2 regions of the Rhodoferax aquaticus genome follow, and region 2 is predicted to be linked to the other one. Evidence: riboswitches for the same ligand, from Rfam matches in the RefSeq annotation. Region 2 holds a riboswitch; the other holds the start of a gene.

Region 1 (7,869 bases), 1.3 Mb from region 2:
TGGGCCGCAAGGCCGCGTTGGCATGAAAGTTCTTGTTCTCGGTGCCTATGGCAATTTTGGCGCCCGCATCTGCCGGGCCTTAGGCGGCAATCCCCACATCCAACTTTTGGTCGCTGGCCGCGATGTCGCCAAGGCCCGAGCGCTGGCCACGCAACTGGGCGGTAGTGCCCAAGGCGTGGGCTTGGACATGCGGGGAGCCGAGTTTAGCCAGCGTGTGCGTGCGCTGGGTGTGGGCTTGGTGCTGCATACCGCGGGCCCATTTCAGGGGCAGGACTATGGCGTGGCGCGCGCTGTGGCGGCGGCGGGCGCGCACTATATCGACCTGGCCGACGGCCGCCGTTTTGTGTGCGACTTTGCCGATGCGCTGCATGCCGACTTTGCGCAGGCAGGCCGCACCGCCATCAGCGGTGCCAGCACCGTGCCCGCTTTGTCCTCGGCGGTGGTGGCGCATCTGACGCAGGGCTGGCAGCAGATTCACAGCATAGACATTTGCATTGCCCCTGCGCAGACGGCACCTCGCGGCAAAGCCACATTGGCTGCGGTGCTTAGCTACTGCGGCAAGCCTTTGTCGGTATGGTCTGGTGGGCAGTGGACCCAAACCATCGGGTGGGCCAAGCCAAAGCGCGTGAGCTTTGCACGCCTCAAGCCACGCTTGGGCGCGGTGTGCGACATCCCTGACTTGGAGCTTTTCCCCACGCATTTCCATGTGCGTGATCGCGTGGAGTTTCGCGCGGCGCTGGAGGTTGGCTTGACCCAGCGCGTATTTGCTTGGCTTGCCGCCTTGCGCGCCGCCGGTTGGCTGCCCGACCTGCAGCGGTTTGCGGGCTTCTTGAACGCCACCGCGCCTGTGTTCGATGGCTTGGGCACGGCCTTGGGCGGCATGGTGGTGCGGGTGGCAGGTATCAGTGCGCAAGGGCACGCCGTGCGGCGTGCTTGGCACATTGCTGCAGACCATGACCACGGGCCTGAAATCCCTTGTATGGCCGCTATTGTGTTGGCGCGCCGTGTTGCATCAGGAGAAGCTTTTGCGCCCGGTGCCCAAGCCTGCATAGGTTTGCTGGCATTGGACGCATTCGCCCCAGAGTTTGCGCGTTGGGGCATGGTGAGCGATGTGCTGGAAGAGCAGGTGGCCCATGCGTGAACAAGAGTTGCGTTGGCTGCGCTTGAGTTTGGTGGCGGTGTGGATCTTTACGGCCTTGGTGAGTGTGTGGGAGTGGCATGGCCAAAGCCGCTTGCTCTTGCTCAATGCTGGCCTTGGGCACCCGGTGTTAGTGGCCGCCTTGGTGTGGGGCGGCGCTGCGGCCGACTTGGCTCTGGGCTTGGCCATGTTGTGGCGCCCTAGCCGTTGGGTGTATGCCTTGGCCTTGGTGCTCATGGTGGTGATGACGCTCTTGGCCACCGTGCTCTTGCCAGAGCTGTGGCTGCACCCCTTGGGCCCCTTGAGCAAAAACATCCCCCTGGGCGTGATGCTATGGATCTTGGCCTTGCACAGCCCACGTAGCAGTTCCGGCAAAGGCGCACGCACTGAGGCTGCGAAGGGGGATGCATGAACACGTACTTGCTCCTGAAAACCCTGCACATCGTGTCCAGCGTGGTGCTGGTGGGCACGGGCTTAGGGTCGGCGTTTTACATGTTCTTCACCAACCGCAGCGGGGTCGTGCAAGCCCAAGCGGTGGTGTGTGCACTGGTGGTGCGGGCCGATTGGTGGTTCACCACGCCAGCCGTGGTGTTGCAACCGCTTACCGGCTTGCTGATGGTGTACCTCGCGGGTTTTCCGCTCACGACTCCATGGCTCATGGTGTCGATAGCCTTGTATGCCCTGGCAGGCGCCTGCTGGCTGCCTGTGGTGTGGTTGCAAATTCGCATGGCAGCGCTGGCCAAGCACGCAGCTGCCACCGGCCAAGCCTTGCCCGCCGAGTATTGGCGTTACGCACGGTGGTGGGAGCGCTTGGGCTACCCCGCATTTGCCGCCATGGCCGTGGTGTTTTATTTGATGGTGAACAAACCGACATTGGGGTGAGCGCTGTCGGCTTCGACCCAAAACTTTGTGACACTCGCTTCACGCAGGCTTTACCGAGCCGTGGTACCTTGCCAAACTACACATCCGTTTAGCCGGTTCACGCCAACTGGCGCAAGCCCACATCTCTGGAGCGCACTTTGGACACAAGCACCGTTGTTGAAGACACCCCCGTAGACACTTCCCCAGGCCCTTGGGCCCAGCGCGCAGCCCTTGTGGGCGCCAGTGTGTTGCTGGCCAACTGCGCCACCCAACCCGCTGGACAAGGCATTTCGCTACAGCGTGATGGACAAACCTACACCTCAGCCCATACCTCGGAAGAAGCCGCGCGCTTTGTGTTGCAGGCGCAGTTTTCGGCGTCTGATGCCGACCTTGCCGCTGTGAAACGCCTAGGTTACGCCGGGTGGTTGGCGCAACAGTTTGCAGCACCCTTGGGGCAAACCGGGTGGGATTGGCTAGAGGCGCGGGGTTACGGTGTTATTGCCAACGACACCCGCTACTTCGACCACTTTTACCCCGGCGACTACATGGTCTGGAACCAGCTCATCACTGCGCCAGACCCGGTGCGCAAACGCTTGGCGCTGGCGCTGTCGGAGTACTTTGTGGTGTCGCTCACAGGCCTGGACTTTGGCTGGCGCAGCCACGCCATGGCCGACTACTGGGACACCTTGGTACGCGGAGCTTTGGGTAACTTCCGTGACCTGCTCGAAGCGGTCAGCCTGCACCCCGCCATGGGCCACTACCTCAGCACCAAAGGCAACCAAAAAGAAAACCCCGCCACGGGCCGCGTGCCTGACGAAAACTACGCCCGCGAGGTGATGCAGCTCTTCACCATCGGCCTGGTTCAACTCAACCCCGATGGTTCTGAGAAACGCGACGCGGCGGGCAACCGCTTGGAGACCTATACGCAGAGCGACGTGACCCAGTTGGCTCGTGTGTTCACGGGCTACGACTTTGACCAACGGCAAAACGTGGTCGTGATGTTTGACGCCGAGAGCAAGCGCAAAGTGGGCAACACGTTTTTCGCCAAAAAGCCCATGGCCTTGACCCCCAACCGCCACTCCGATTTGGCCGTGCAGTTTTTGGGCACCCAGATTGCGGCCAACACTTCAGCGTCTGCAGCCTTGAAGGCAGCGCTGGATACGCTGTTTCACCACCCCAACGTAGGGCCGTTTTTTGCCCGGCAAATGATCCAGCGCTTGGTCACGAGTAACCCCAGTCCTGCCTACATCGGCCGCGTGGCCAGCGTGTTTGCGGACAACGGAGCTGGCGTGCGCGGCGACTTGCGTGCCGTGTTTGCCGCCATCTTGTTAGACAACGAAGCCCGCGCACCAGAGGGGCTGACCCACCCGCAGTTTGGCCATTTGCGCGAGCCTATGCTGCGCCTGGTGCAATGGGCGCGTACCTTTGGTGCCAGCTCCGCGCAGGGCAGCTGGAAGATTCCCGACCTCAGCAACCCGGCCACGCAGCTGGGGCAAAGCCCCTTGCGTTCTCCCTCGGTGTTCAACTACTTCAGGCCCGGTTATGTGCCACCCAGCACCCCGATGGCTGCAGCGGGCAGCGTGGCGCCCGAGTTTCAAATCGTCTCAGAAAGCACCGTGGCGGGCTATTTGAACTACATGCAAAACGTGATTCGCAACGGCATCTACGTCAACGACCCAGACTTGCCCAACAACGTTAGCAACTCCAAAAACCCCAAAAACGGCTACGACATCAAGGCCAGCTATGTGAATGAACTGGCCTTGGTCCTTGACCCCAAAGCCCTGCTCGCGCGGCTGAACCTGTTGATGTGCGCAGGCCAGCTTCCCGCCAAGCTGCTCGCGCAGATGGCGGATGCACTGAATACCCAGCCGCTCAACGCTACCAGTAGCGCGGACAAGCGCCTAGACCGGGTCAGCGCCGCCGTGCTCATGGTGATGGCCGCGCCCCAATACTTGGTTCAAAAGTAAGGAACGGCCATGGCACACCCCACAGACGCACTCCACAGCCGCCGCGCCTTTTTGCAACGCACGGGCCAACTGGCGCTCACCGGTACCGCCTTGCCCTTTGCTATGAATTTGGCAGCGCTGGGCGAAGCAGCTGCCGCCACCGCCCAAGACTACAAAGCCTTGGTATGCGTTTTTTTGTATGGCGGCAACGATTACGCCAACACCGTCGTCACCTATGACGAAGCGAGCTACGCGCAGTACGCCACGGTGCGCGGCGGCGGTGGCGAAGCAGGTGGGGGCATTGCCTTAGCGCGCCCAGATTTGGCTGCCACGGTGCTCAAGCCACGCCTAGCCTTGCCCGGCGGGCGGCAATACGCCTTGCACCCCGCCATGAAAGCCATGGCGGATCTGTTTAACGCCGGCCACGCCGCCGTGCAGCTCAATGTGGGGCCCTTGGTGGTGCCCTTGACGCGCGAGCAATATGCCAGCCCAGACCGCAAAAAGTACCCCTTGCCACCCAAGTTGTTTTCCCACAATGACCAGCAGTCGGTGTGGCAATCGTCTTCGCCCGAGGGCTCTACCGTAGGCTGGGGCGGCCACCTGGGCGACTTGGCCTTGGGCGGCAACGCCAAGTCTTTGTTCACCTGTGTGTCAGTCACCGGCAATGCCGTGTTTTTGTCGGGCGAGCAGGCGCTGCAGTACCAGGTGAGCACCCAGGGTGCGGTGCGCATTCGTTGCGCAACCGATGCAGCCGTGTATGGCTCGCCTGCGGTGAAAAACCTGATCTCCCAAATGATCACGCAGCCCAGCACGCATATGCTGGAACATGAGTACACCCGCATCACCCAACGGGCCCGTGAGGCCGAAGGGCATATTGCTGCCGCGCTGGCCTTGAGTCAGCCAGGCACCGGGGCGTCGGCGGGCAGTCCGCTGGCCACCGAATTTCCCACGGCCAACCCCTTGGCGGATCAGCTCAAAATGGTGGCGCGCCTCATCAAAGGGCGCAGCGTGTTGGGCAACAAGCGCCAGGTGTTTTTGGTGTCGCTAGGCGGCTTTGATTTGCACGACAACCTGATTGCGCAGCAGCCCGTGCTGCTGGGGCGTGTGAGCGAGGCCATGGCGGCGTTTTACCGCGCCACGGTGGAGATGGGGGTGGCCGACAGCGTGACCACCTTTACCGCATCCGACTTTGGCCGCACGCTCACCTCCAATGGTGACGGCTCAGACCACGGCTGGGGCTCGCACCATATGGTGCTAGGCGGCGCGGTGAAAGGCCAAGCTTTCTATGGCACGGCTCCACCTGTGAGTGTGGGCAACACAGCGGCGGCACAAGACCAGTGGCATGTGGGGCAGGGGCGTTTGCTGCCTAGCACCTCGGTAGACCAGTACGCGGCTACCTTGGCGCGCTGGTTTGGTGTGGGCCCGCAAGACCTGTACCGCGTGTTGCCCAACCTTGCACAGTTTGGCGCACGCGCCGGGCGGCCCGACTACCCCATTGACCTGGGGTTTTTGGCATAGGTTCTACAATACGCGCTTCACCGGGGGTGTCTGCTGCAAAGCGGGCTGAGAATTACCCCATGAACCTGATCTGGGTCATGCCAGCGTAGGAAGTGTGATGGGCCTCTTTTGCAGCGAGCCTTGTTTGTTCAAGCGCCACTTTGTCTGTAGCTCCGGTTCTTCATACGCCCAGCGTTGGCGCATTGCAAGAAGAGAGCTTTTATGAAACACATCACTTTGTCTGCCCTGGCCACTGCGTGCGCCAGCCTGGTGCTTGCCTGCGCCACTTTGTCCTCTGCCCAAGCGGCTGAACTGCGCGTGCTCACCCACAGCTCGTTTGGAGTGCCCAAGCCGCTGCTCAAGCAGTTTGAAACCGACACCGGCGTCAAACTGGTGATAAGCAAAGCGGGTGACGCGGGCGAAATGCTCAACAAACTCATCCTCACCAAAGCCAGCCCGATTGCTGACGTGGTCTACGGCATTGACAACTCCTTGGCCAGCAAAGCACTGGGTGCCGACGTGCTCGACGCCTACACAGGCCCAGCCGCCAGCCGCCCCAGCGCGGTGGCATTGCCCGGCCTGGTGCCCGTGGACTATGGCTATGTGACCGTGAACTACGACAAAGCTTGGTTTGCCAAGAGCAAGTTAGCTTTGCCTAAAACACTGGACGATTTGGCCCAAGCCCCCTACGCCAAGCTCTTGGTGGTGCAAAACCCCGCGACTTCTAGCCCCGGCTACGCCTTCATGCTCTCCACCATTGGTGCCATGGGCGAAGAAAAAGCGTTTGACTGGTGGGGCCGTATGCGCGCCAATGGCGTGAAGGTAGCCAAGGGCTGGAGCGAAGCCTATTACACCGAGTTCAGCCGCAACGGCGGCAAATACCCGCTGGTCGTGAGCTACGCCAGCAGCCCTGCGGCTGAAATTTTTTATTCCAAAGAAAAGCTGAGCGAGCCACCTACGGGCAGCTTGTCCTTGCCGGGTGGCGTATTCCGCCAAGTAGAGGGCGTGGCTTTGGTGAAGGGCGGCAAAGAGCGTGCTGCGGCTGAAAAGTTTGTGGAATTCATGCGCTCACCCGCCGTGCAGCAGCAAATGCAAACCGAGATGTGGATGTTCCCCGTGGAAGCCGGTGTCGCGCGTGCGGACGTGATGAAGTTCGCACCCGAGCCCACCCAATTTGACAGCCCAGAGGGCAAAGACATCGCGGAAAAAGGCGCTGGCTGGGTCGCCCGCTGGACCAAAGTGGTGCTGAAGTAAAGCGCTTGCGGAAGTTGCCAATGCACAGGCTTGCACACGCCGGGGTGGTATGAAACCTCTCGGCTTAGCCAAAGGGCCACCGTCCGTGGCCCTTTTTTCATGGCCAGCGGCCACCCGCTTGGGCGCGCGTGCGGCTGCGTACTTGCCTGTGCTGGTACCTGCAGTGTTTTTGCTGGTCATGCTGCTGGCCCCCGCGCTGCGGCTCATGCTGCAGGGCATGGCGCCTGGCTGGTTTGGCGCGCCTGTGGACCTTGAGGCCAGTGGCGGGTTGGCGTGGGTCACCTCCTTATTTGCACCCTGGCAAGACGCTTACTTGCGCGGGCGCATGGCCTGGTCGCTTACGCAGGCCGCACTGACCTGCATGATCTGCTTGCTCGTGGGCTTGCCGCTGGCTTGGGTTTTGGCGCGCTTTGAGTTTGCGGGCCGCACGCTGGTGCTGCGCTTGCTCATGCTGCCTTTTGTGGTGCCTACTTTGGTGGCGGCTTTGGGCGTGTTGGCGCTGATGGGGCCGCGCGGTCTGCTGGTGCAACTGGGGGGGCCTGATTTGCAAGGTACGCCGTGGCTGCTGCTCTACGGCAATGTGTTTTTCAACCTCTGCGTGTTGGTGCGCGCCGCGACCGAGAGCCTGGGGCAGGTGAGTGCGGCACGCTTGGCCGCAGCGCGCAGCTTGGGCTGCACCCCGTGGCGGGCTTTTTGGCGGGTGGAGCTGCCCGCTATTGCGCCTTGGCTGATGTCTGCGCTGTGCCTGGTGTTTTTGTACTGCTTCTCAGGCTTTGGCTTGGCGCTGGTGTTGGGCGGGCAAGACTACGGCACGGTCGAGGTCGAAATCTACACCCTGGTGGCCCATGAGTTGCAGTTGGGCTCGGCCAGTGTGTTGGCACTGTGGGTGATGGCCTTCACCGGCTTGGTGGCCTGGACCTATGCCGCTGTAGAGCGGCGCTTGGCCACGCCCTTGCGCGCAGATACCGTGCCGCGCCAATCGCCACGCACTCCATTGCAGTGGGCCGCAGTCATCGGCTGTGTGGCGGTGCTGGCCCTGGTATGCGCCGCGCCGCTGGTGGCCATTGTGTGGCGGGCGGCCCATGCGGGTGCGCAGGTGTGGGCTGTGCTGAGTGACGAAGCCACGCTGCAAGCCTTGTGGAATACCTGCCGTTTCTCCGCATCCGCCTTAGC
Region 2 (7,869 bases):
AAGGCAAGGTGGCTGATATGTACACCGTGCTGCAAGCTGGTCGCAGCTTTGCCTACACCGTGGCCAAGAATCTCGACCTGTTAGGCAGCGAGCATGTGCGCCAAGTGCGTAAAGACTGTGCTTCGGTCATCTTGTGGACCGCCGAAAAGGCCACGTGGATGGCGGGTGAAGGCGTGCAAATTTTTGGTGGCAATGGCTACATCAACGAATACCCGCTGGGCCGCCTGTGGCGCGATGCCAAGCTCTATGAAATTGGGGCAGGAACCAGCGAAATTCGCCGTATGCTTATCGGTCGAGAGTTGTTCGCTGAAACCATGTAATGAAACCCACCATTGGCCACCACTTAAACACTTTTTTGAACGGACTTTTGCGCGGCTTGGTGCGCGCGTGGTTGATGGTGCTGCCTTTGGTGCTGGCCTTAAGCCTGATTCGGCTTGGGCAAGTGGCCTACTTTTGGCCCACGGGCTACCAAGTAGACGCCACGGAAGTGGCCACTGTGCTCTTTCAAGGCGCGCGGTTTGACCTCAAGGTCAGCGCCATCTTGGGTTTCTTGCTGCTGTTGGTGCTGCCTTGGGTGTCAGGTCGCATCAACCAACGCATCGCAGCAGGCATGGCGTTTGTGTACGTCATGCTGTCCTTGGTCAATCTGCATTACTTTGGCTTTTACAAACGCCCCATCGACGACTTGATCTTTGGTCTGGCCGAAGACGACACGGTGGCGGTGCTCCACACCATTTGGCGTGACTTCCCAGTCATCTGGACGGTGGTGTTGGCACTGGTACTGAGCTACCTCAGCAGTTGGCTGCACCGCACGCTGATCACCAAGCTCAAGGCGGATACGCTGCTGCACACACGCCACGTGGTCACGCGCCTGCTGGTGCTTGTGCTGGTGTTTTTTGCGCTAATTTTTGCGGGCAAGGGCACCTTGCGCCAAATGGCCTTACAGCGCCAGCACCTCACAGTTACCGCGTCACAGTTTTTGAATGACATGGTGCCCAACGGCGTCATTGCTTTGAAGTACGCATGGGACAGCCGTGGCTTCTCGCAAAACCTAGACAACCCCTTGGCTGGACTCAAGGCCATGGGCTTTGAGTCCCCTTTGGCCGCCGCCGAAGTGCTGGGCCTGCCCTCTGGCAGCGAAGCAGAGGTCAAAGCCGCATTGACTGCACACCCCCCTTTGCCCCCCGGCACCGCCAAGAAGAACTTGGTGTTTTTCTTGATGGAGTCTTGGAGCGCCGAGCCCATGCTTTATCAGTCCCCGCAGTTCGATGTGTTGGGGCGCTTGGCACCTACCTTGGACAAGGCGTGCCATTTCAGCAATTTTGACTCTGCCCATGCGGGTACCCATCCGTCGCTAGAAGCTATTTTGTTTTCCACGCCGCTCACACCCTTGACGCTGGGCCCCGTGGGGCGTAAGCCCATCCCGTGGTCCGTGGCGCGCATCGCCAAAGAGGCGGGGTACCAAACGCTGTTTGTGAGCTCCGTGCGATCGGGCTGGCGCGATCTGAACCGTGTGCTCGCCGCGCAGGGTTTTGATGAGGTGGTAGATGCCAATCACCTGCACGACAAATACCCAGATGCGCTCTTGGGCATTTGGGGGGTGTGGGATAGCTATGTGTTCAAGTACCTGAAAGAACGCATGGCCAAACAGCAAACAGGCGACAAGCCGATGTTCGTGTTTGTGCTGACGTCGACCAACCACCCGCCGTATGACTTGCCTGCCGATTACAAACGTGTGCCCCGCGACATGGCCTTGTGGAAGGGCGAGACCAGTTCTGACACCCTGGTCCCCAATCTCGATACCTACCACTACGCGGCAGATTTGCTGGGGGACTTTGTGCACGACATGCAAACGGGCCCTCGCAAAGCAGACACGGTGGTGGCAGCTACGGGGGACCACAACGTGCGCTCCTTTGGGGTCTACGCTGATGCGCAGCGTCGCCACCTCATGCGGCAAGTGCCTTTTGTCATCTGGGGCCAAGGTGTGCAGTGCGGCCCCCAACAGGCTTTGCCCGCCAGCCACCGGGACATGTTCAGCACCTTGTTCCCCTTGGTCGGGGTGGAGGGGGCCTACATCAACGCAGGGCGCAATCTGTTGCTGCCTATCGGAGAACAGCCTGCCGCCATGAATGCCCCGCGTGCCCTGTTTTTCACGGGAGAAGCACGTAACAGCCAAGGCATGTGGCAACTGGGCAATCCTGCCTCATTTGCCTGTAGCTCGGGCAGCGGCGCGCAAAAGGCCGACAATTGCAGCTTCAACGCACAAGACGACCAGCAAGAACGGGCCCGCTTTGGCCTATTGGACTGGAACGTGCGCACTTCCCTGAAACACTAGAGTTCGGCCTGTACTGATGTCTGATTTGCACGATTTGTTTGCCCGCAACCGCGCGTGGGCTGCTGAAATGGAGCGCAAGCGCCCTGGTTTCTTTACCGGTTTGGCCAACCAGCAAAAGCCCCATTACATGTGGATCGGCTGCTCCGACAGCCGTGTTCCGGCCAACGAAATCATCGGCTTGGACCCGGGTGAGATTTTTGTCCACCGAAACGTGGCCAACGTCGTGGTGCACTCGGACCTCAATGCCTTGTCCACCATTCAATTCGCCGTCGAACGCCTGAAGGTCAAGCACATCATGGTGGTCGGTCACTACGGTTGCTCCGGCGTACAGGCTGCGCTAGAAGGTGCCCGCATCGGGCTTGCCGACAACTGGCTTCGCCATATCCAAGACGTGAGGGATCGCCACCGCCACCTCATCGAAGCCGTGCCTGAGCACGCCCGTGCCAACGCCCTGTGTGAACTCAATGTGATTGAGCAGGTGGTCAACGTGGCGCAAAGCACGGTGCTGCAAGACGCATGGGCCAAAGGCCAAGACGTCACCCTGCATGGATGGGTGTACGGTGTGCACGACGGCTTGGTGCAAGACCTACATATGAAGGTGGACGGCCCTGCCAGCTTGGAGGCTTTGTACCGTGACGCGGTAGCTGGCGTGAGCTTGCTAAGGCGCCAGCTGGAGAAAGCGGCATAAAAGTGTTGGTTACGCCCGTGGAATATGCGCAGCTAGCTATCCAAATGGTAGTGACCGCCTCATTGGTAAGGGTGGGCTGCGGTATGGTTTGGGCTATCAACAACAGTGATTGACAGGTATTGAAAGAGTAAGCGACATGTTTCCAACCCGGCTCGATTCCTCCTTGGCTTACGATGTGGCCAAGGCCATGATGGACGGTTTTAACCGCCATTACCAGTTGTTTAGAACGGAGTCGGCCCGCGCCAAGCACCGCTTTGAAACCGCAGACTGGCATGGCCAGCAACGCGCCCAGCGTGAGCGGATTGAGTTTTACGACCTGCGGGTGCGCGAGTGTTCCAACCGCTTAGAGCGCGAATTCAAAGCCGGGGAGCAATCCATGGAGGTGTGGCAGCAAATCAAGCTGCACTACATCGGCCTTCTGGTCGACCACCACCAGCCCGAACTGGCAGAGACCTTTTTCAACTCGGTCACCACCAAAATTCTGCACCGCAGCTACTTCCAGAACGACTTCATCTTTGTTCGCCCTGCGGTCAGTACCGAATACATCGAGAACGACGAGTCCGAAAAACGCCCCAGCTACCGGTCCTACTACCCCACCCGCGAGACCATGGCCTCGGTGCTGGTGCAAATGGTGCAAGACTTTGACTTGCGCTTGGCCTTTGAAAACCTAGAGCGCGATGCAGGCTTTGTGCAGGCGGCCATGGCCGAGCGCTTGGGCGACGCCAAGCTGCGCGCGAATTTTCAGATCCAGGTGCTCACAGGCTTGTTCTTTCGCAACAAGGGCTGCTACGTGGTGGGCAAGCTGATCAACGGGTTTTACGAATACGCCTTTGCGCTGCCTGTGCTGCACAACGACGATGGCCGTTTGGTGATTGATGCGGCGCTGTTTGGTGAAGACGACTTGCTCATGCTGTTTAGCTTTGCCCGTGCCTACTTCATGGTGGACATGGAGATCCCTAGCGCCTACGTGCAGTTCTTGCGCAGCATGATGCCGCGTAAGCCACGCAACGAGATTTACAACGCGCTGGGGCTGGCTAAGCAAGGTAAAACACTTTTTTACCGCGACTTTCTGCACCACCAGCGCCACAGCACCGACAAGTTTCGCATCGCCCCCGGTATCAAAGGCATGGTCATGCTGGTGTTTGACTTGCCCAGCTTTCCCTATGTGTTCAAGGTCATCAAAGACTTTTACCCGCCGCCCAAAGACACCAGCCGCGAGCAGATCAAAGGCAAGTATTTGCTGGTGAAGCAGCATGACCGCGTGGGCCGCATGGCCGACACGCTGGAGTACAGCGAGGTGGGCTTTCCGCGCGACCGCTTCAGCGATGAGCTCATTGCCGAGATTCAAAAATTCGCGCCCAGCCAACTGGAAATCAGCGACCGGGATGGCGATGGCCGCATCGAGGTCATCATCAAGCACGTCTACATCGAGCGGCGCATGATCCCGCTCAACATCTACCTGCAAGAAGCCTTTGACGCGGGTGGCGCAAACCCTGAGGCGACGGGCCCTGCTGCGGAAAAAGCGCGCGAGCAGATTGAGCGTGGCGTCATCGAATACGGCAACGCCATCAAAGACCTGGTGGCTGCCAACATCTTTCCTGGCGACATGCTGTGGAAGAACTTTGGTATCACCCGCCATGGCAAGGTCGTGTTTTACGACTACGACGAAATCGAATACATCACCGACTGCAACTTCCGCAAAGTGCCCGCACCGCGCAACGAAGAAGACGAGATGAGCGGCGAAGTCTGGTACACCGTGGGTCCCAAAGACGTGTTCCCCGAAACCTTTGGCCCCTTCCTCTTGGGCAACCCCGCCGTGCGTGGCGTGTTCATGAAACACCACGGCGACCTGCTGGACGCCGCATTCTGGCAATCCCACAAAGAACGCATCTTGGCCGGCCATGTGCACGATGTGTTCCCGTATGAGCGGGAGAAACGGTTTGTGAACAAGGGGTGATCGCCACTGGTTTTGCATGGCCTTGCGGGGTGGCACCAGCAATGGCCTGGGACCCCGCTGCAAGGCCTCTCTTTTTTGGCGGCTCTCTTGTCTGTCATGCGCTTCGCGTACACTCCGCGCTGCCCGGGGTGCGCAGTGGTTGCGCTGAGATGGATACCAAACCCGTGAACTTGATCTGGTTCATACCAGCGTAAGAAGTGCAGAGCAGTGCCCCCGGCCGAGTGCCGCGTGGGCGGTCTCATTTTTAAGTTTGCGGGGCTGGTGTAGGTCGACTTCGGGTGATTAACCCAAGGAGACATTCCAGTGAACGCCCCCGACACGCTTGCCCAGTTCATCCGCCTCACGCGCGAGCCGCTTCCCGCTTCCACCAAACGTTACCTGCAAGGCAGCCGCCCTGACATCCAGGTGCCGTTGCGCGAAATCCTGCAGAGCAACGGCGAGGCCATCACGGTGTACGACACCTCCGGCCCCTACACCGATCCGCGTGCCCACATCGATGTGCGGTCCGGCCTGCCGCTGGTGCGCGCGCAGTGGATTGCCGGTCGTGGTGACACCGAGTTGTACGCAGGCCGCAAACCCTTTGCGTTGGACGATGGCCTGAAGAACGGCGAGACTGATGCCCTGGCTGCCTTGCGCGCCCAAGCCGCAGGCCTGCAGCGCCAACCCCGCCGGGCCAAGAGCGGCGCCAACGTCACCCAGATGCACTACGCGCGCAAAGGCATCATCACGCCCGAGATGGAATACGTCGCCCTGCGCGAGAACCAGAACTTGGAGTGGCAAGCCCAGTACCTCAGCAACGCCGACCGTGAAAAGCGTTTGGCCGGCAACAGCTTCGGAGCCAGCATTCCCAAAGTGGTGACGCCTGAGTTTGTGCGGGATGAAGTGGCCCGTGGCCGCGCCATCATCCCCGCCAACATCAACCACACCGAGCTGGAGCCCATGGCCATAGGCCGTAACTTTCTGGTGAAGATCAACGCCAACATCGGCAACTCGGCGGTGACGTCCAGCATCGAAGAAGAAGTGGAAAAACTGGTCTGGTCCATCCGCTGGGGTGCCGACACGGTGATGGATTTGTCCACCGGCAAAAACATCCACACCACGCGCGACTGGATCGTGCGCAACAGCCCGGTGCCCATAGGCACCGTGCCGATCTACCAGGCGCTGGAAAAAGTGGGCGGCATTGCCGAACACCTGACCTGGGAGATCTTCCGCGACACGCTGATTGAGCAAGCCGAGCAAGGCGTGGACTATTTCACGGTGCACGCCGGTGTGCGCCTGCCCTTCATCCACCTGACCGCCAACCGGGTGACAGGCATCGTCTCGCGCGGCGGTTCCATCATGGCGAAGTGGTGTATTGCCCACCACAAAGAGAACTTTTTGTACACGCACTTCGACGAGATGACGGAAATCATGCGCGCCTACGACGTGAGCTACTCGCTAGGCGATGGCCTGCGCCCCGGTAGTGGTGCGGATGCGAACGATGAAGCCCAGTTCGCCGAGCTGCACACCTTGGGCGAGCTCACGCACAAGGCCTGGCAGCAAGATGTGCAGGTGATGATTGAAGGGCCCGGCCACGTGCCCATGCACATGGTGCAGGCCAATATGACCGAGCAGCTCAAGCACTGCGGCGAAGCCCCGTTCTACACCCTCGGGCCGCTGACCACCGACATCGCGCCGGGCTACGACCACATCACCAGCGGCATTGGCGCGGCCATGATCGGCTGGTTCGGCACTGCGATGCTCTGTTACGTGACTCCGAAGGAGCACTTGGGTTTGCCCGACCGTGAAGACGTGAAGACCGGCATCATCACCTACAAAATTGCCGCCCACGTGGCCGATGTAGCCAAGGGCCATCCCGGGGTGCGGGCGCGGGACGATGCCTTGTCCAAAGCGCGTTTTGAGTTCCGCTGGATGGACCAGTTCAACCTCTCGCTGGACCCCGACACCGCCAAGCAATTCCACGACGAGACCCTGCCGGCCGAAGGCGCCAAGGTGGCGCATTTCTGCTCCATGTGCGGCCCCAAGTTCTGCTCCATGAAGATCACCCAGGAGGTGCGCGACTACGCCAAAAACCTGGGCGTGAGCGAAGAGCAGGCGTTGCAATCGGGCATGGACGTGATGTCGGGCGAATTCAAAAAGGTGGGCGGGGAAATCTACATCCCCATCAACCCGGTACAGACCACCACTGACGTCACCAAGGCCTGACGATGGCGCGGCGCATAGGCATTGCCGGTGCGGGTGTGCTCGGGCGCTTGCTGGCGTTCACACTCAGCCGCGCGGGCCACGACGTGCAGGTGTTTGACCCGGCCAGTGGCCCCGGCCCGCGTGCAGATTCGGGTTCGCAGGCTGCGGGCTGGACCGCCGCAGGCATGCTCAGCCCCGTGGCCGAGTTGGAGCGCGCGGGCGCTGAGGTGTTTGCGCTGGGCGTGCGCTCCTGCCAGCTGTGGCCGCAGATCGTGCAGGCGCTCTCCGAGCCGGTGGCCTTGCACATGCAAGGCAGCCTGCTGCTGGCGCACCGCAGCGATGCGGGTGCCGCACAGCGCGTGCTTGGTTTGTTGCAAGCCAAGGCGGATGCGCCGTACCAACCGCAGCTTTTAACGATGGATGCACTGCGCGCGCTGGAGCCCGGCATCCAAGGCCCGGCGCTGGCTTGGTTGCTGCCCAGCGAAGGGCAAATCCACCCCGTGCAGGCGCTGCAGGCACTGGCCGCCCAAGCCACTGCGCAGGGTGTGCAGTGGCATTGGGGCAGCACCGTCACAGCGGTGGACGCAGGCGCGATCCATACGGGCGAAGCACAACATCGCTTCGACCACGTATTCGACGTGCGTGCCGTGGGTGCCAAGCCCGCATTGCCGGTGCGTGGCGTTCGCGGCGAAGTGTTCTGGCTGC

What was found. Region 2 has a riboswitch for thiamine pyrophosphate ahead of thiC (phosphomethylpyrimidine synthase ThiC). Riboswitches for the same ligand answer to the same signal wherever they lie in the genome.
Region 1: another riboswitch for thiamine pyrophosphate. It lies ahead of EXZ61_RS12455 (thiamine ABC transporter substrate-binding protein); the one in region 2 lies ahead of thiC (phosphomethylpyrimidine synthase ThiC).

The regions. Positions count from the first base shown of each region.
Region 1 is NZ_CP036282.1:2,719,764-2,727,632, reverse strand. Features, by position in the region: gene EXZ61_RS12480 (saccharopine dehydrogenase family protein) at 23-1,141, shown strand; gene EXZ61_RS12475 (DoxX-like family protein) at 1,134-1,550, shown strand; gene EXZ61_RS12470 (DUF2269 family protein) at 1,547-2,020, shown strand; gene EXZ61_RS12465 (DUF1800 domain-containing protein) at 2,158-3,966, shown strand; gene EXZ61_RS12460 (DUF1501 domain-containing protein) at 3,976-5,463, shown strand; TPP riboswitch at 5,476-5,573, shown strand; gene EXZ61_RS12455 (thiamine ABC transporter substrate-binding protein) at 5,665-6,696, shown strand; gene EXZ61_RS12450 (ABC transporter permease) at 6,782-7,869, shown strand, end outside.
Region 2 is NZ_CP036282.1:4,025,532-4,033,400, reverse strand. Features, by position in the region: gene EXZ61_RS18670 (isovaleryl-CoA dehydrogenase) at 1-320, shown strand, start outside; gene EXZ61_RS18665 (LTA synthase family protein) at 320-2,335, shown strand; gene can (carbonate dehydratase) at 2,352-3,023, shown strand; gene aceK (bifunctional isocitrate dehydrogenase kinase/phosphatase) at 3,160-4,980, shown strand; TPP riboswitch at 5,095-5,195, shown strand; gene thiC (phosphomethylpyrimidine synthase ThiC) at 5,284-7,185, shown strand; gene EXZ61_RS18645 (FAD-dependent oxidoreductase) at 7,188-7,869, shown strand, end outside.